DNA from 4 places in the Pseudomonas stagnisoli genome. Region 4 is predicted to be linked to each of the others. Evidence: predicted binding sites of a transcription regulator. Region 4 holds the regulator's gene; each other region holds the start of a gene.
The links. Region 4 encodes sigma-54, which starts transcription at its own class of promoters, with help from an activator protein. Its sites were predicted from a motif close to ANTGGCATNNANNTTGCTNT; they were not measured.

Region 1: the regulator sigma-54 is predicted to act here: its motif matches at 3,276-3,295, upstream of flgB (flagellar basal body rod protein FlgB).
Region 2: the regulator sigma-54 is predicted to act here: its motif matches at 1,540-1,559, upstream of ACOAPY_RS10175 (flagellar basal body rod protein FlgF).
Region 3: the regulator sigma-54 is predicted to act here: its motif matches at 2,835-2,854, upstream of glnK (P-II family nitrogen regulator).

Annotation. Positions count from the first base shown of each region.
Region 1 covers NZ_CP184361.1:2,105,687-2,110,347, forward strand. Annotated here, with positions in the region: gene flgM (flagellar biosynthesis anti-sigma factor FlgM) at 1-322, opposite strand, end outside; gene flgA (flagellar basal body P-ring formation chaperone FlgA) at 457-1,215, opposite strand; gene ACOAPY_RS10145 (chemotaxis protein CheV) at 1,296-2,228, shown strand; gene cheR (protein-glutamate O-methyltransferase CheR) at 2,273-3,100, shown strand; gene flgB (flagellar basal body rod protein FlgB) at 3,335-3,742, shown strand; gene flgC (flagellar basal body rod protein FlgC) at 3,757-4,200, shown strand; gene flgD (flagellar hook assembly protein FlgD) at 4,223-4,661, shown strand, end outside.
Region 2 covers NZ_CP184361.1:2,110,538-2,115,198, forward strand. Annotated here, with positions in the region: gene flgD (flagellar hook assembly protein FlgD) at 1-40, shown strand, start outside; gene flgE (flagellar hook protein FlgE) at 65-1,414, shown strand; gene ACOAPY_RS10175 (flagellar basal body rod protein FlgF) at 1,612-2,355, shown strand; gene flgG (flagellar basal-body rod protein FlgG) at 2,402-3,187, shown strand; gene flgH (flagellar basal body L-ring protein FlgH) at 3,246-3,959, shown strand; gene ACOAPY_RS10190 (flagellar basal body P-ring protein FlgI) at 3,974-4,661, shown strand, end outside.
Region 3 covers NZ_CP184361.1:445,377-450,037, reverse strand. Annotated here, with positions in the region: gene ACOAPY_RS02040 (ammonium transporter) at 1-855, opposite strand, end outside; gene ACOAPY_RS02035 (ammonium transporter) at 949-2,265, opposite strand; gene glnK (P-II family nitrogen regulator) at 2,300-2,638, opposite strand; gene ACOAPY_RS02025 (accessory factor UbiK family protein) at 3,052-3,312, shown strand; partial or broken gene ACOAPY_RS02020 (YifB family Mg chelatase-like AAA ATPase) at 3,345-4,253, shown strand; gene ACOAPY_RS02015 (DNA cytosine methyltransferase) at 4,497-4,661, shown strand, end outside.
Region 4 covers NZ_CP184361.1:3,654,335-3,658,995, reverse strand. Annotated here, with positions in the region: gene ptsN (PTS IIA-like nitrogen regulatory protein PtsN) at 1-33, opposite strand, end outside; gene hpf (ribosome hibernation-promoting factor, HPF/YfiA family) at 47-355, opposite strand; gene ACOAPY_RS17655 (RNA polymerase factor sigma-54) at 512-2,014, opposite strand; gene lptB (LPS export ABC transporter ATP-binding protein) at 2,155-2,880, opposite strand; gene lptA (lipopolysaccharide transport periplasmic protein LptA) at 2,880-3,425, opposite strand; gene lptC (LPS export ABC transporter periplasmic protein LptC) at 3,412-3,981, opposite strand; gene ACOAPY_RS17635 (KdsC family phosphatase) at 3,991-4,515, opposite strand; gene ACOAPY_RS17630 (KpsF/GutQ family sugar-phosphate isomerase) at 4,516-4,661, opposite strand, start outside.

The sequences.
Region 1 (4,661 bases), 1.5 Mb from region 4:
CGAGGAGCTTGCTGGCCACGCGCTGGGCGTCGACCTGATAGCTACCGTCGGCAATTGCCTGCTTGAGTTTGGCGACGCGCTCTTTGTCCACGGTCGGCAGATCGCGCAGCTTGTCGCCAGCCTTCTGCAGTTGCTGAGCTTCGCGGCTGAGCTGGACGGATTCACCCGTCTTGGCGTTAGCAGCCTGCTCGTCAGCAACCTGTGCCGCATTCTGCGGGGTATTGCTGACAGCCTCGTTGCGGCTGCTGGCCTGAGCGTTGCCGGTGCGACCGCCGTTGGCGGCGCTGGCGGCATTGTTCAGCCGGTTGAAGTCGATAACCATGTTGTGAACCTCGGACGGTAATCTGGACGCTTGACTGGGTTGTCGGCCGGTTCCGTCGAAACTTTAGGGCGCAAGTGTGTGCGTCGTTTAACAGTGTAGGAAATCACCGGGGATTTGCGCTACAAGAATCGTGCCTACATGTCGACCTCGACCTGGCCGGGGCCTGCGATGCGTGCACGGATGATGCGTTGTGAGGCCAGGTTGCGGACGTTGATCTGTTGTCCCAGTGTGCCGCCAGACAATGCCTCGCCTTGCATGCGCACGTTGATTCCGCCACTCCGTGCCGTGATCACCACCTGGTCGCCACGCTGCACGGCGTCCGCAGCCTGCAGCATGGTGGGTGTCAAAACCTGATCAGTCTGTGTCGCGCGCGTCAGTTTTTTGCCGATGGCCTGCTCCGGTGATGTCACATAGCCCCGGCTGAGCAGGCTGACATCCTGCTCGATCAAGGCGATGTCCGCAGGACCGATGATGCTGTCTCGCTTGAGCGGGGCTTTCACGACCACCACCGGGCGGAAAAGGCGTACCTGGGCGGGAACAAAAACGGTCCATGGCTTAGTGCCCTCGCAGCTGATCCGGACGGTCACGCGGCCAAGGGGTTGAGCCGGACTTTCCAGGCTTTGTGTCAAATCACTGTCGCAGGCCGCCAGGCGCAAACGGGGGTCGAGAGTGTTTACCTGAATTTCATATCGGGCCGCGATTTCGCTACGCTCCAGATAGTCCTCTACCATGAATTCAAGAAAGCCTTCGGTAGCGCCGATAAGCTCTTCGGGCAAAGTCAGCTCCGCAGCATGCGCCTGGCTGTAGCCGAATAGCCCCAAAGCGGGTAAAACTCCGACAAGAGCAAGGCGTTTCGCCATCAGGTGTCGGAAAAGTGTCGTGAGCTTTTTCATGCCGCTCACGAAGCAAGCCCCGTGCCGCCTGCTAGGCTTTAGCAGAGTGCGAGGCATTATGAACAATAAGGAGTCTGGGCATGGCCGGAGTATTGGACTCGGTTAACCAGCGTACCCAACTGGTCGGGCAGAATCGTCTGGAGCTCTTGCTGTTCCGTCTGGACGGCCCGCAGCTTTATGGCATCAATGTGTTCAAGGTGAAGGAGGTGCTGCAATGCCCCAAGCTCACCGTGATGCCCAAGTCCAGTCAGGTTGTACGCGGCGTGGCGAACATCCGCGGTGGCACTATTCCCATCCTTGATCTGGCACTTGCCACCGGCAAGTCGGCGCTGGATGACATCCAGAACAGCTTTGTGATCATCACCGAGTACAACACCAAGGTGCAGGGTTTCCTGGTGCGCTCGGTGGAGCGCATCGTCAACATGAACTGGGGCGAGATCCACCCGCCGCCCAAGGGCACTGGTCGCGATCACTACCTCACGGCAGTGACCCGCGTCGACAATAAGCTGGTCGAAGTGATTGACGTCGAGAAGATTCTGGCTGAGGTGGCACCGATGTCGGAGGCGATCTCCGAGGGCGTGGTGGACGTCGAGACCCAGGCCAAGGCCGTTTCCAAGCGTGTGCTGATCTGCGACGACTCCTCGGTGGCGCGCAAGCAGGTTTCGCGTTGCCTGGAGAGCGTCGGGGTCGAGGTTGTGGCCCTCAATGATGGCCGCGAGGCGTACGACTATCTGCGCAAGATGGTGGAGGAGGGCAAGAATCCGGCTGAGGAGTTCCTCATGCTGATCTCCGATATCGAAATGCCAGAGATGGACGGTTACACCCTCACGGCAGAGATTCGTTCCGATCCGAGGATGCAGAACCTTCATGTGATTCTGCATACTTCGCTGTCCGGGGTGTTCAACCAGGCGATGGTGAAGAAGGTCGGCGCAGATGACTTCCTGGCGAAGTTCCGTCCGGACGAGCTCGCTTCACGTGTGGTTGAGCGTGTCCGCGTAGCAGATGGGGGCTGAGGGCTCGGCTCTCGGTTAGGACCATGTTTGGTGAGGCTGCATTAGTGTCTTCAGGCAATTTGGATTTCGAGCAGTTCCGTACCTTTCTGGAAAAGGCCTGCGGCATTTTGCTGGGGAGCAACAAGCAGTACCTGGTGTCCAGTCGTCTGAACAAGTTGATGGAGCAGCAGGGCATCAAGACGCTTGGCGAGCTCGTGCAGAAGATGCAGGCTCAGCCCCGTGGTGGCCTGCGCGAGCAGGTCGTTGATGCCATGACCACCAACGAAACGCTGTGGTTCCGTGACACCTACCCCTTTGAGGTAATGAAGTCTCGGGTACTGCCGGAGTTGATCAAGGCCAATCCCAGTCAGCGTCTGCGTATCTGGTCAGCGGCCTGTTCCTCGGGGCAGGAGCCCTATTCTTTGTCGATGACCATCGATGAGTTCGAAAAAACCAACCTTGGACAGCTCAAGGCGGGTGTGCAGATTGTGGCCACCGACCTGTCTCCATCAATGCTGACCAACTGCAAGTCGGGCGAGTATGATAGCCTGGCCATGGGGCGAGGCTTGTCGCAGGAGCGGCTGCAGCGTTACTTCGATCCCAAGGGGCCGGGCCGTTGGGTGGTCAAGCCGGCCATCAAGAGTCGCGTCGAGTTTCGTCCGCTGAATCTGCTGGAGAGCTACGCCTCGCTTGGCAAGTTCGACGTGGTTTTTTGCCGGAACGTGCTGATCTACTTTTCCGCCGAGGTGAAGAAGGACATCCTCACCCGCATTCATGCCACGCTGAAGCCGGGCGGTTACCTGTTCCTGGGGGCCTCGGAAGCACTCAATGGCTTGCCGGACCTGTACCAGATGGTCCAATGCAGTCCGGGGATTATTTACAAGGTGAAGTGATTGACGCTCAGGCGTACGCAGACGGGAGGCCATTGGCCTCCCGTTTTCGTTTGGGGCGGCAAAGGGTATTGCCGGTTTGCCGCTTTTCGTGGTCGGTAGCGGAAAAGCTTTGCCGCTCAGCGCCTACAGGCATCGATAATATTGTTTAAGTTGTTGAAAAATAAGAATAAATATAAGTGGCATGGCCTTTGCTAAATCTCAGGCACGAAGCCCAAACGGCAAAGGTTCCAGGTCATGAGTATCAGTTTCTCCAAAGCCCTCGGCATCCATGAATCGGCCCTGAACTTCCGCGCTCAGCGCGCCGAAGTGCTCGCCAACAACATCGCCAACGCGGATACCCCGGGTTACAGGGCGCGTGACCTCGATTTCGCTGCCGTACTCGCCGCGCAGAATGAGCAGCAGGGCAGCAAGCAATTTGGCCTGAACCGCACCGACAGCCAGCACATTGCCGCCGACGGCATCCAGCTGGCCGACCCAGGGCTGCGCTACCGCATCCCACTCCACCCGTCCATCGACCAGAACACCGTCGACATGCAGCAGGAGCAGGCCAATTACGCCGAGAACGCGGTGCAGTTCCAGGCCAGCTTCACTTTTCTCAATAGCAAGTTCAAAGGGCTGATTGGCGCCCTGCGCGGCGAATAAGGGAGGTCACGAACATGTCACTCGCCAGTGTCTTCAACATCGCCGGTACCGGTATGAGCGCCCAGAGCACTCGCCTGAACACTATCTCCAGCAACATTGCCAACGCCGAGACGGTTTCTTCCAGCATCGACCAGACCTATCGCGCGCGTCATCCGGTGTTCGCCACGGTGTTCGAGTCGACCATGGATGGTGACCGTGGTTCGTTGTTCGCTGATCAGGATCAGGCTGGTCGCGGCGTGCAGGTGCTGGGCGTGGTCGAGGATCAGAGCAGCCTGATGCCGCGCTATGAACCCAACCACCCGGCGGCGGACGAGAAGGGCTACGTGTACTACCCGAACGTCAACGTGGTCGAGGAGATGGCCGACATGATCTCGGCCAGCCGCAACTTCCAGACCAACGTGGAAATGATGAATACCGCCAAGCAGATGATGCAGCGCGTGCTGACCCTGGGCCAGTAAGCGGCGAACGAGGAGCGAGACAATGAGTGTCAGTGGCGTCAGTTCCGTACTGGACCAGTATCAGATCAAGCAGGAAACCACCCAGAAGAAGGATCTCGGCAAGAACGAGTTTCTGGAACTGCTGGTGGCTCAGTTGAACAACCAGAATCCCCTGGAGCCCCAGGAAAACGGTGAGTTCATCGCCCAGCTGGCGCAGTTCAGTCAGGTCGAGGGCATCGAGAAGCTCAACACCAGCATGGGCTCGCTGCTCTCCGGATATCAGTCCTCGCAGGCCTTGCAAGCGTCTTCGCTGGTCGGGCGCAAGGTGATAGTGCCGACCGAGAAGGCGGTGGTGGACACCAGCGAAACCTTCAAAGGCAGCCTGGTTCTGCCGGTGACCAGCAGCAACGTTTACGTCAACGTTTACGACAGCGCCGGCAAGGCGGTAAGCCGGGTCAACCTCGGGCAGCAGGCGGCAGGCA
Region 2 (4,661 bases), 1.5 Mb from region 4:
CAGCGTGCCGCTCTCGCAAGTCCAGATCATCGGTCAGTAACCCTCAGGCTGTAAGGAGTTCACCATGGCTTTCAATATCGGTCTCAGTGGTCTGCGGGCGGCTACCAGCGACCTCAACGTTACTGGTAACAACATCGCCAATGCCGGCACTGCGGGATTCAAGCAGTCGCGTGCCGAGTTTGCCGACGTCTACGCTGCCTCGGTGCTCGGTACGGGCTCCAATCCGCAGGGGAGTGGTGTATTGCTGGCGGACGTGTCGCAGCTGTTCAACCAGGGCAACATCAACTACACCCAGAACGCTCTGGATCTGGCGATCAACGGCAACGGCTTCTTCGTTACCAGCAACAACGGTGAGATCAGCTATACCCGTGCCGGATACTTCGGTACTGATCGAGATGGCTACGTAGTCAACAACTTTGGGTATCGCCTGCAGGGCTACGCGGTGGACGCTGCGGGCAATCTACAGAACGGCATTGTCGATGATATTCAGATTCGTACCGCTGCTCAGTCGCCTCGCGCTACGGAGCAACTGACACAGACTTTCAACCTCAACTCAAACAGCACGGTTCCCACAACGACGCCGTTCAACCCCGCAGATCCGAAAACCTATAACTCGTCGACCTCGACCAACATTTACGACACTCAGGGTAATGCCCACGTTCTAACCCAGTATTTTGTCAAGACTGGCGCCAATACCTGGAACATGAACGTTCTGATCGACGGGCGTAACCCTGCCAACCCGCAAAGTGTCTTGGTTGCTCCTGGTCCGCCCCCTGTTTATGACAACACTGCCGGCACCACGCCCTTTACCGCGGCTCTGACTTTCAGTGCTTCGGGGCAGTTGTTGTCGACGACCAGCACCGACTTCACGGTCAACGCCGATGGCACGCTATCCATGACCAACTGGACGCCGGCAGCGCCTGATAACTCCACTCCGCCGGTGTGGAGCGCCAATGGTGCCAACGATGCGGCGGCTGGTGTGACTATCGATTACCGTGCAGCCACCCAGTTCGCCAGCGCCTTCGCTGTGACTGCCGTCAGCCAGGATGGCTACACCACCGGCGAGCTGGCCGGTCTGGAGATTGATGACACCGGTGTGATCTTCGCGCGCTATACCAATGGTCAGTCGCTGGTTCAGGGGCAGGTTGTGCTCGCCAACTTCGCCAACGTGCAGGGGCTGACGCCGGTCGGCAAGACGGCCTGGGTACAGTCCTTCCAGTCCGGTGAGCCGGTAGTGGGAACGCCGCGCTCCGGCACTCTTGGTGCTCTGCAGGCGGGTGCCCTGGAGGACTCCAACGTCGAGTTGTCGGACCAGCTGGTGAACCTGATCGTGGCGCAGCGCAACTACCAAGCCAACGCCAAGACCATCGAAACCGAAAGCGCCATCACCCAGACCATCATCAACCTGCGTTGATGAGTGGAGGAGGGGCTTGCCGGCAGCGGCAAGCCCTCGCCGCCGGCTGTTGAAAAGGCTTCTCAGGAAGTCTTTTCTTGTTTTAAAAGTTATTAAATATCAATTAGATAGGATTTATATTGGTATCTGGCACAGGGTTTGCTGTAGAGCAGGTAACGAAGTTATGAGCGGCAACAAGCCGACCTGCGGAGCAAACCATGGACAAGATGCTGTACATCTCCATGACTGGCGCCAGCCAGAACACCCTGGCGCAGCGTGCCCACGCCAACAACCTGGCGAACATCTCCACCACCGGTTTTCGTCGCGACTATGAGCAGGCGCGTTCGATGCCGGTGTTCGGCGACAGCTATCCGGCGCGCGTCTATGCGATGACCGAGCGCCCTGCCACCGACTTCACGCCCGGCACCTTGCAGGAAACCGGGAGAGAGCTGGATGTGGCTGTGGACGGGCAGGGCTGGGTGGCCGTGCAGGCGGCCGATGGCAGCGAGGCCTACGTGCGTACCGCTAGCCTGCAGATCGACGCTCTCGGCCAGTTGCGCACCGGCAATGGTTTGCCGGTGCTCGGCAACGGCGGGCCGATTGCCATCCCGCCAGAGCAAAAAGTCGAGATCGGCCAGGACGGCACTATCAGCATCCGAGCGCTTGGCGAGGCGCCGAGCGTGATGGCCGAGGTGGACCGCATCAAGCTGGTTAACCCCGACCCCAAAACCCTGACCAAGGGCACCGATGGCCTGATCCGGGTCAAGGATGCAACGGGGCCCCAGGAGGTGGATGCCAATGTGCGTCTTACCTCGGGGTTCCTCGAATCGAGCAACGTCAATGCCGTCGAGGAGATGACTGCCATCCTCTCGCTGTCCCGCCAGTTCGAATTGCACGTGAAGATGATGCGCACCGCCGAAGACGGTGCGTCGGCCATGGCACGGGTCATGCAAATCAGCTGATTAATAACGCGAAGCGCCATGAAACCGGCGCTCGAGGAGAACGAACATGCTTCCGGCTCTGTGGGTTGCCAAAACCGGTCTGTCTGCTCAAGACATGAACCTGACCACCATATCCAACAACCTGGCCAATGTTTCGACCACCGGCTTCAAGCGCGATCGCGCCGACTTCGAGGATCTGCTGTATCAGATTCGTCGCCAGCCCGGTGGCCAGTCCAGCCAGGACAGCGAGCTGCCCACCGGCCTGCAGCTGGGTACCGGTGTGCGCATCGCCGGCACGCAGAAGATCTTTACCACCGGCAGCCTGCAAACCACCGAGCAACCATTGGACATGGCTGTCAACGGCCGTGGTTTCTTCCAGATCCTGATGCCCGATGGCACGGTCGGCTATACCCGGGACGGCAGTTTTCACCTGGACTCGAACGGTCAGATTGTCACGTCAAACGGTTTCCCTCTGGAGCCGGCCATCGTCCTGCCCGCTGAGGTGCAGACGTTCACCGTCGGTGAGGATGGGACCGTGTCGGTCACTACCGCTGGCAATCCGGCCGCACAGGTGATCGGCAACATCCAGACTGCCGATTTCGTCAACCCGGCCGGCCTGCAGGCCATTGGCAACAACCTGTTCATGGAAACCGCCTCCAGCGGTGCGCCGCAAGTCGGTACGCCCGGCCTGACCGGCCTCGGCACCGTGCTGCAGAACACCCTGGAGAACTCTAACGTCAGCGTGGTCGAGGAGCTGGTCAACATGATCACCACGCAGCGCGCCTACGAGATGAACTCCAAGGTGATCTCCACCTCGGACCAGATGCTCTCCTTCATCACGCAGAACCTTTAATACTGCAGGCGCCCCAGGCGCCAGCAGCTAGCAACACGAACGCCGTGAGGTAGTGGTTATGAACCGGCCGATGATTCTTTTTCCCCTGCTGGCCAGTCTGGTCCTGAGCGGCTGCGTGACGCCGCCGCCGAAGCCGGATGACCCCTACTATGCACCGGTACTGCCGCGCACTCCGCTGCCGGCGGCGCAGAATAGCGGTGCCATCTACCAGCCCGGCTTCGAGACCAATCTGTACGATGATCGCAAGGCCTACCGCGTCGGCGACATCATCACCATCACGCTCAGCGAGCGGACCCAGGCGAGCAAGAAGGCCGGCTCCAGCATGTCCAAGGACAGCAGCGCCAACCTCGGCCTGACCTCGCTGTTCGGGGGTGGCGTCTCCATCGACAACCCCAGCACCAGCCTCAACCCGCTCAAGGCCGAAGACCTCAGCCTGGATGTGGGCTACAGCGGCACCCGCGATACCGATGGCGAGAGCGACGCGAATCAGAGCAACAGCCTGACCGGCTCCATCACCGTGACCGTGGCTGAGGTGCTGCCCAACGGCATCCTCGCCGTGCGTGGCGAGAAGTGGATGACTCTCAACACCGGCGACGAGCTTGTGCGCATCGCCGGGCTGGTGCGTGCCGACGATATTGCCACCGACAACACGGTGTCCTCGACCCGTATCGCCAATGCCCGTATCACCTATTCGGGCACCGGTGCCTTCGCCGATGCCAGCCAGCCAGGCTGGTTCGATCGCTTCTTCATGAACCCGCTGTTCCCGTTCTGAGCAGGTAGACGACCATGAAACGACTGCTTTGCGTCTTCTGCCTGCTGCTCGCCACTAGCGCCGTGCAGGCCGAACGCCTGAAGGATCTGGCCAGCATCCAGGGCGTGCGCAGCAACCAGCTGATCGGCTACGGCCTGGTGGTCGGCCTCAATGGCACCGGCGACCAGACCACGCAGACGCCCTTCACCCTACAGACCTTCAACAACATGCTGGCGCAGTTCGGCATCAAGGTGCCGACCGGTGGCGGCAACGTGCAGCTGAAGAACGTCGCTGCGGTGTCTGTGCACGCCGAGCTGCCGCCGTTCGCCAAGCCCGGGCAGACCCTGGACGTGACCATCTCCTCGATCGGCAACTCCAAGAGCCTGCGCGGCGGCAGCCTGCTGATGACGCCGCTCAAGGGTATCGACGGCAACGTCTACGCCATCGCCCAGGGCAACCTGGTGGTCGGCGGCTTCGACGCCGGCGGCGCCGATGGTTCGCGCATTACCGTCAACGTCCCCTCGGCCGGTCGCATCCCTGCGGGTGCCACCGTCGAGCGTCCGGTGGCGAGCGGTTTCGATCAGGGCAACAGCCTGACGCTGAACCTCAATCGTCCGGATTTCACCACGGCGAAGAACATCGTCGACCAGATCAACGGCCTGCTAGGCCCGGGCGTGGCCCAGGCCATCGATGGCGGCTCGATCCGCGTCAGCGCGCCGCTGG
Region 3 (4,661 bases), 1.1 Mb from region 4:
ACCGTTGAGGATCATGGTCAGGTCGGCCTTGCCGAACAGCAGACGCGCCACCACCAGAGCCGCCAGCAGGCCACCGGCGGCCGCCAGGTTGGTGTTGACGAACACCGCCGCCACCGCGTTGGCGTCGGCAATACCGCTGATCTTCAGTTGCGAGCCGCCATTGAAGCCGAACCAGCCGAGCCAGAGGATGAAGGTACCGAGGGTGGCCAGCGGCAGGTTGGCGCCGGGAATGGCGTTGATCTGTCCGCGGCTGCCGTACTTGCCCTTGCGCGCGCCGAGGAGGATGACACCGGCCAGCGCCGCCGAGGCGCCGGCCAGGTGCACGATGCCGGAGCCGGCGAAGTCCTTGAAGCCGAGCTGCTTGAGGAAGCCGCCGCCCCAGGTCCAGTAGCCCTCGATCGGGTAGATCAGGCCGCACATGACCAGGGCGAAGGCCAGGAAGGCCCACAGCTTCATGCGCTCGGCCACCGCGCCGGAGACGATCGACATGCAGGTGGCAACGAATACCACCTGGAAGAAGAAGTCGGCACGTTTGGAATAGGCCGGCGCCCCCTCACCACCCGCCGCGACCACATCCGTCGCATGCTCATTGCCGATCAGAAAGCCGAAGTTGGGCAGCACACCACCCTGGGCGCCGCCATACATCAGGTAGTAGCCCACCAGCAGGTACATCACACAGGCCAAGGCATAGAGGACGATGTTCTTGGTCAGGATCTCGGCGGTGTTCTTGGCCCTCACCAGGCCGGATTCGAGCATGGCGAAGCCAGCGGCCATCCACATCACCAGAGCGCCACAGACCAGCAGATAGAAGGTGTCCAGCGCATACTGCAAGGGAATCAGTGCGGTGCTTTCCATCTAGTACTCCGTTGTACCGTTGCACGGGTGCGCCGCCGTTGGCGCAGAAAGAACAACGCCCGGCGAACCGGGCGTTGGGCTAGACAGCGAGCGTTACAGGTTGTAGCCGCGCTCGTTGTGCTCGGAGAGGTCGAGACCAACGCTCTCGGACTCCTCACTGACACGCAGGCCCATGACCAGGTCCAGCACCTTGAGGATGATGTAGGTGACGATACCGGTGTAAACCACGGTGACCAGCACGCCGACGATCTGGATCCAGACCTGAGCGCCGATGTCTTCCACGGTGCCGAAGCCGCCCAGCACAGGTGCCGCGAACACACCGGTCAGGACCGCGCCGACGATACCGCCGATACCATGTACGCCGAAGGCGTCCAGGGAGTCGTCGTAACCCAGTTTGCGCTTCAGGCTAGTGGCGCAGAAGAAGCAGATCACGCCAGCGGCCAGACCGATCACCAGGGCGCCCATAGGGCCGGCGGTACCAGCAGCCGGGGTGATGGCGACCAGACCGGCAACCACACCGGAAGCGATACCCAGAGCACTCGGCTTACCGTGGGTAATCCACTCGGCGAACATCCAGCCCAGAGCGGCAGCGGCGGTGGCGATCTGAGTCACCAGCATGGCCATGCCCGCAGTGCCGTTGGCGGCGACGGCGGAACCGGCGTTGAAACCGAACCAGCCGACCCACAGCATGGCCGCGCCGATCAGGGTGTAACCCAGGTTGTGCGGCGCCATCGGCGTGGTCGGGAAGCCTTTGCGCTTGCCCAGAACCAGGCACGCTACCAGGCCGGCGATACCGGCGTTGATGTGCACCACGGTGCCACCGGCGAAGTCCAGGACGCCCTCATCCCACAGGAAGGCACCGTCGCCGGACCAGACCATGTGGCACATCGGGGCATAGACCAGGGTGAACCAGACGGCCATGAAGATCAGCATCGCGGAGAACTTCATGCGCTCGGCGAAGGCACCGACGATCAGCGCCGGGGTGATGATAGCGAAGGTCATCTGGAAGACGATGAACACGCTTTCCGGGATCGCATACACCAGGCTGTTGGTGTCGACGCCACTGAGGAAGGCTTTGTTCAGACCGCCGATGAAGGAGTTGAGGTTGGTGACACCCTTCTCCATGCCGGTGGTGTCGAACGCCAGGCTGTAGCCGTAGACCACCCAGAGAATGCTGATCAGGCCGGTGATGGCGAAGCACTGCATCATCACCGAGAGAACGTTCTTCGAACGCACCATGCCGCCGTAGAACAGCGCCAGGCCGGGAATGGTCATAAACAGAACGAACGCCGTCGCGACGATCATCCACGCGGTGTCACCGCTGTTCAGTACAGCCTCGTCAGCCATGGCGATGCCGGGGGTTACGAGGGACAAAAGGGCTCCAAGCCCTGCGAATTTACGCAGAGTCATGTGTTTTCTCCTGGGGCGTGTGGGGTTCTGAGGCTTAAACTGCGTCGGTGCCGGTTTCGCCGGTACGGATGCGGATGGCCTGTTCCAGATTGACGACGAAGATCTTGCCGTCACCGATCTTGCCGGTGTTGGCCGCCTTGGTAATCGCCTCGATGACCCGATCCAGCTGATCGTCGGCGATGGCCACGTCGATCTTCACCTTGGGCAGGAAATCGACCACATACTCCGCGCCGCGATACAGCTCGGTGTGGCCCTTCTGCCGACCAAAGCCTTTGACTTCGGTCACGGTGATGCCCTGCACGCCGATCTCCGACAGCGACTCGCGCACGTCGTCCAGCTTGAACGGCTTGATGATGGCAGTGACTAGCTTCATGAAACTCTCTCCCGTTTGGATGGACTCGCCCCAGGAAAACGAACCCGGCTCAAGTCTAAGCGCAGTGTCTGGCTTTTGAAACGCATCGACCGCCGTGATCAACCGCCGTCCGATGCTCACCAACCGCATCCGGTGAGGCACTCCCCCGCCTCAGCCTGCGCACCGGTACTGCATCGGTGCACGCGTCACAGGGGGTTAAGCAGAAAGCTTGCCAGCTATGCCAAAAGGCCACTTTTTCATGCAGTTAGGCCGCCCCCAGGAAAATCGTGCGCAGCGACCGCACAGTCACCGCACAGCATTGGTGCATGATCGGCGCTAGCCATGAGCGAAAACCGTGCATCGCCCGCGCACGCCCTGAGCAGCGTCGCCTGCGTGCTACACTGCCGCGGTTCGTCATCGAAAAGAACCCCGCCATGCTGCCGCCCAAAGCCATTCTCGACACCCTCGCCAGCCACGCCTCGCGCCTGTTCAGCGGTGACAACCCGCTGCCGCGCAGTGAGATCGAAGCCCAGCTCAAGGCCCTGTTGCAGAGCGCCTTCGGCAAGCTGGACCTGGTCAGCCGCGAAGAATTCGACAGCCAGATGGCCGTGCTGGCGCGTACCCGTGCGCGCCTGGAAGCCCTGGAAGCCAAGCTGGCAGAGCTGGAAGCCAGGCAGAACCCACCCGCCGAATAAAACTCGGCGGGCATGTGATCAAGGAGTGATCCATGTCCCTCGCCATCGTCCACAGCCGTGCCCAGGTCGGCGTCGAAGCGCCGGCCGTCACCGTCGAGGCGCACCTGGCCAACGGTCTACCGGCCCTGACCCTGGTCGGCCTGCCGGAAACCGCGGTCAAGGAAAGCAAGGATCGGGTGCGCAGCGCGATCCAGAACGCCGGTTTCGATTTCCCGCCACGGCGTATCACCCTCAACCTGGCGCCTGCCGACCTGCCCAAGGACGGCGGGCGTTTCGACCTGGCCATCGCCCTCGGCGTGCTGGCCGCCAGCGAGCAGGTGCCAGCGGCCAGTTTGGCCGAACTGGAGTGCCTGGGTGAGCTGGCGCTGTCCGGCGAGCTGCGCCCGGTGCAGGGCGTGCTGCCCGCCGCCCTGGCCGCCCGCGCCGCCGGACGCACCCTGGTGGTGCCGCGGGCCAATGCCGAGGAAGCCAGCCTGGCCTCGGGCCTGAAGGTGCTGGCGGTCGACCATCTGCTGCAGATCGCCGCCCACCTCAACGGCCACACACCATTATCACCGTATCAGGCCAATGGTCTGCTGCGCCAGGAAGCGGCGTACCCCGACCTGGCCGACGTGCAGGGCCAGCTGGCGGCCAAGCGCGCCCTGCTGATCGCCGCCAGCGGTGGCCACAACCTGTTGCTCAGCGGACCTCCGGGCACCGGCAAGACCCTGCTGGCCAGCCGCCTGCCCGGTCTGCTGCCGCCGTTGTCCGAGGAGGAGGCGCTGGAGGTGGCGGCCATCCATTCGGTGGCCAGCCATGCGCCATTAACGGCCTGGCCGCGCCGACCGTTCCGCCAGCCTCATCACAGTGCCTCCGGGCCAGCGCTGGTCGGTGGCGGCAGTCGCCCGCAACCCGGCGAGATCAGCCTGGCCCATCACGGCATCCTGTTCCTCGACGAGCTTTCTCTTAGGAGAACATGCAAGAGGTGTAAAGAAAAAATAGTGGGACTCAGGCATTGCGGGGCCCTGAGCCCAGAGCCCTATCTCAGAATCGAGCGCAGGGCGAGGTAGACTGCAATCATTCGGCGATAGTCGTACTCGACCAGAGCGTCAATTTGCTAGCATTATGCCATTTCAATAGGGCCCTGCTGCGTTGGAGCAGGCTTGCTCTTGCGCTATTAGGAAGCCTCAGGGACGTAAGGTCAGATGAGATTCATTGATGTGTTTGCGGGATGCGGTGGGCTCTCGCTAGGCCTCCTAAAAGCAGGATGCCGTGGTGTTGCTGCAATCGAAAAAAACCCGATGGCCTTTGAAACGCTACGGCACAACCTTATAGATGGGAAGCGCTATAGATTTGAATGGCCAGACTGG
Region 4 (4,661 bases):
TGCGGGAGTCAGTATGGTTTCGAGTCGGATCATGAGGGGGGTGGTGTCAGCGAGCCGTGGCGCCTTGCAGGCGACCCAGCTGCTTTTCCTTGTGCTTGATCAGTTGTCGGTCGAGTTTGTCGGTCAGCAGGTCGATGGCCGCATACATGTCTTCGTGCTCGGCGTTGGCCACGATTTCACCGCCGGCAATGTGCAGGGTCGCTTCGATCTTCTGCTTCAGCTTCTCGACCTCCATGATGACCTGCACATTGGTGATCTTGTCGAAATGGCGTTCCAGCCGGCTCAACTTCTCGCCGACATAGTCACGCAGAGCGTCGGTCACATCCAGTTGATGTCCACTGATGTTGACTTGCATACCGCTTCTCCTTGTTGCCTGGTGTAAGAGACAGACTAGCTTGTCTGCCGCCGTAACACGTTGGCTGAAAGGGCTGGTGCACTGCGGGCCATGCTTCCCCCATGCAGGGTATCTGGCGCTGGTACGGTGGTGCAGAAGCCTTCCGTTCAGGGCCGCTTACATCAGTCGCTTGCGTTCGCTGGATGGTGCTATGCCGAGCGATTCGCGGTACTTGGCGACAGTGCGGCGGGCTACCTGAATGCCCTGTGCTTCCAGTAAACCAGCGATCTTGCTGTCACTCAACGGCTTTTTCGCGTTTTCCGCGGCCACCAGTTTCTTGATGATGGCGCGGATTGCGGTGGACGAGCATTCGCCGCCTTCGGAAGTGCTGACGTGGCTGGAGAAGAAGTACTTCAGCTCGTAGATGCCACGCGGGGTATGCATGAATTTCTGCGTGGTGACGCGCGAGATGGTCGACTCGTGCATGCCCACCGCCTCGGCGATGTCGTGCAGGACCAGAGGCTTCATCGCCTCGTCGCCGTAGTCGAGGAAGCCGCGCTGGTGCTCGACGATCTGCGTCGCCACCTTCATCAGCGTTTCGTTGCGGCTCTGCAGGCTCTTGATGAACCAGCGTGCTTCCTGCAGCTGGTTGCGCATGAAGGTGTTGTCGGCGCTGGAGTCGGCGCGCTTGACGAAACCGGCGTACTGCGGATTGACGCGCAGACGCGGTACCGCCTCCTGGTTCAGCTCCACCAGCCAGCGCTCGTTGTGCTTGCGCACGATTACGTCCGGCACCACGTACTCGGGCTCGTTGGCCTCGATCTGCGAGCCCGGGCGCGGGTTGAGGCTTTGAATGAGCTCGATGATCTGCTTGAGCTCGTCTTCCTTGAGCTTCATGCGGCGCAGCAGCTGGCTGTAGTCGCGGCTGCCGAGGACATCGAGGTACTCGCTGGCCAGGCGCTGTGCTTCGCTCAGCCAGGGTGTGTTGGCGGGTAGCTGGCGCAGTTGCAGCAGCAGGCATTCGCGCAGGTCGCGGGCGCCGATGCCGGCGGGCTCGAAGTGCTGGATGCGATGCAGTACGGCCTCGACCTCGTCGGCTTCGACCTCCAGTTCCGGGTCGAAGGACTCGACGATCTCGTCGATGCTCTCTTCCAGGTAGCCCTGGTCGTTGATGCAGTCGATGATGGTGACGCCGATCAGCTTGTCCTTGTCGGACATCGGCACCAGGTTCAGTTGCCACAGCAGGTGACTCTGCAGGCTCTCGCCGGCGGAGGTGCGGGTGGTGAAATCCCACTCGTCGTCATCGTTGCTCGGCAGGCTGCTGGCGCTGGTCTGGTAGACGTCTTCCCAGGCGGTGTCGACGGGTAGTTCGCTGGGAATGCGGTCATGCCAGTCGCCGTCTTCGGCGCTTTCGTTGTTGTTGACCGCGACCGTGCTGTCCTGGAAGTTCGAGTTGTCCTGCTGAGTGGTTCCGGCCTGTTCGGCCGCATCGGCCATCGGGTCGGAGTTGTCGAAATCTTCGCCGTCTTCCTGACGTTCCAGCATGGGGTTGGATTCCAGGGCCTCCTGGATTTCCTGCTGCAGGTCCAGGGTGGAGAGCTGGAGGAGACGGATAGCCTGTTGCAGCTGCGGAGTCATCGTCAGCTGCTGGCCCATCTTGAGGACTAGCGACGGTTTCATGGTGTGGGGCTGGGTACCTTGTTCACTTGCCGGCGCGCGGCGCCATCCACTGCAGGGCGGCGAACCGCCCTAGGAAGCAAATTATATGCCTGACCTTGAATGATTCTAGCCCTTTGCGCAAGCCTCGCACGGGGCTCGGCTCACAGACGGAATTCATGCCCCAGGTAGACTTCCTTGACCAGCTGGTTGGCCAGGATGGTTTCGGCATCGCCCTCGGCGATCAGCTGGCCGTCGTTGACGATGTAGGCGGTCTCGCAGATGTCCAGGGTCTCGCGCACGTTGTGATCGGTGATCAGTACACCGATGCCCTTGGCCTTGAGGTGGTGGATGATCTGCTTGATGTCGCCCACCGAAATCGGGTCGACGCCGGCGAAGGGTTCGTCGAGCAGGATGAACTTCGGTTCGGTGGCCAGGGCGCGGGCGATTTCTACGCGGCGCCGTTCGCCACCGGACAGGCTCATGCCCAGGCTGTCGCGGATGTGGCTGATGTGGAATTCCTGCAGCAGGGCTTCCAGGGCCTTGTCGCGGCCGGCGCGGTCGAGGTCCTTGCGGGTCTCGAGGATGGCCATGATGTTGTCGGCCACCGACAGCTTGCGGAAGATGGAGGCTTCCTGCGGCAGGTAGCCGATGCCGGAGCGGGCGCGGCCATGCATGGGCTGGTGGCTGAGGTCCTGGTTGTCGATCAGCACGCGGCCCTGATCGGCCTGGACCAGGCCGACGATCATGTAGAAGCAGGTGGTCTTGCCGGCGCCGTTGGGGCCGAGCAGGCCGACGATCTGGCCGCTGTCGATGGACAGGCTGACGTCGCGGACCACCTGGCGGCCCTTGTAGCTCTTGGCCAGGTGCTGGGCTTTGAGAGTCGCCATTACTGCGCCTGCCCCGCTTGGCCGTCTTTCTTGCGCGGTTGCAGGATCATGTCGATCCGCGGGCGTGGCATCGAGACATTGCTACCCGTGGCGCGGCCGGCGTTGACGATCTGGCGCTGGGTGTCATAGACGATCTTCTCGCCTTCGAAGGTATTACCCTGCTGGATCACCTTGGCCTGATCGATCAGCACGATGCGCTCGTTGGTCGCGTAGTACTGAATGGTCAGGCCGTAGGCCTTGACGATGTCCTTGTCGGCGGAAGGCTTCTGCTCGTAGTAGGCCGGTTTGCCCACCGAGGTGAAGACCTCGATTTCGCCATTGGCATCCTGGGTGATGGTCACGGTGTCACCAGTGATCTTCAGGGTGCCCTGAGTGATCACCACGCCGCCGCGATACACCGCCACGCCTTGCTTGTCGTCCAGTTCTGCGCTGTCCGCCTGCACCCGGATCGGTTGGTCGCGGTCGCTGGGCAGTGCCCAGGCGCTGGCGCTTCCGAGCGCGGCGCCCAGGCTGAGCAGTAGGGGGAAGGTTTTAACGAACCTCATGCTGGCCTCTTACGTTGGACAGCAAGCTGATCTTGCCGTCGTTCATGTACGCTTTCATTCCCTGTGCCGTGGTCACCCCATTGGCGGCCTCGATTCTAACGGCTTGCTGGGTCTGCGCATATTCTTTGTCTGGGAATACGGTGGCGCGGCTGGTGGTGATCACGGTGGCGCGGTTCTGTGCATCGGTGCGGGCAATGCGCACGTTGTCGATCAGCTCGACCTGCTTGCCCTCCGGTGCGACCTCGCCCTTGTCGCTGCGCACATGCCAGGGGTACTGGGTGCCGCGGTACAGTTGCAGATCGGGCTTTTCCACCAGGGTGATGTCGCTGGCCTTGATGTGCTCCAGCTTGGTGGCGGTCATTTCGTACTGCAGTTGGCCGTCTGCCTGGAACTGCTGGGCGCTGGCACCGACCACATAGAAGTCGATGGTGGTGTCGGATTCGGCGGCCGCCTGGCGCTCCATGAAGCTTTCCGGGCGGACGTTCCAGTAGCCGAGGGCGCCGATCAGGGCTACCGCCAGCAGGCCGATCACGTAATTGCGCAGTTTGCCGTTCATGGGTGATTCCTAGAGGTAGGCAGCCTGGGCGGCTTCCAGCGTGCCCTGGGCGCGCATGATCAGCTCGCAGAATTCGCGTGCCGCACCTTCGCCGCCGCGGGCGGCGGTGACGCCGTGCGCATGCTGGCGCACGAAGCTGTCGGCGCTGGCCACGGCCATGCCCAGGCCGACGCGGCGGATCACCGGCAGGTCGGGCAGGTCGTCACCCAGATACGCGACCTGGTTATAGGATAAGCCCAGCTCGCCGAGCAGTTCATCCAGAACGACAAGCTTGTCCTCGCGGCCCTGGTACAGGTGCTGGATGCCCAGGTTCTGGGCGCGGCGCTCGACCACCGGGGTCTTGCGTCCGCTGATGATGGCGGTGCGCACCCCGGAGTTGATCAGCATCTTGATGCCGTGGCCGTCCAGGGTGTTGAAAGTCTTGAACTCGCTGCCGTCCGTGAGGAAGTACAGGCGGCCGTCGGTGAGTACACCGTCGACGTCGAAGATGGCCAGTTTCACGCCCTTGGCGCGTTGCAGCAGGTCGGCAGTCATTTACATCACTCCGGCGCGCAGCAGGTCGTGCATGTTGAGGGCGCCAACCGGCTTGTCCTCGTCATCCACCACCACCAGCGCGTTGATCTTGTGGTCTTCCATGATTTTCAGTGCCTCGGCGGCGAGCATCTCGGCGCGAGCGGTCT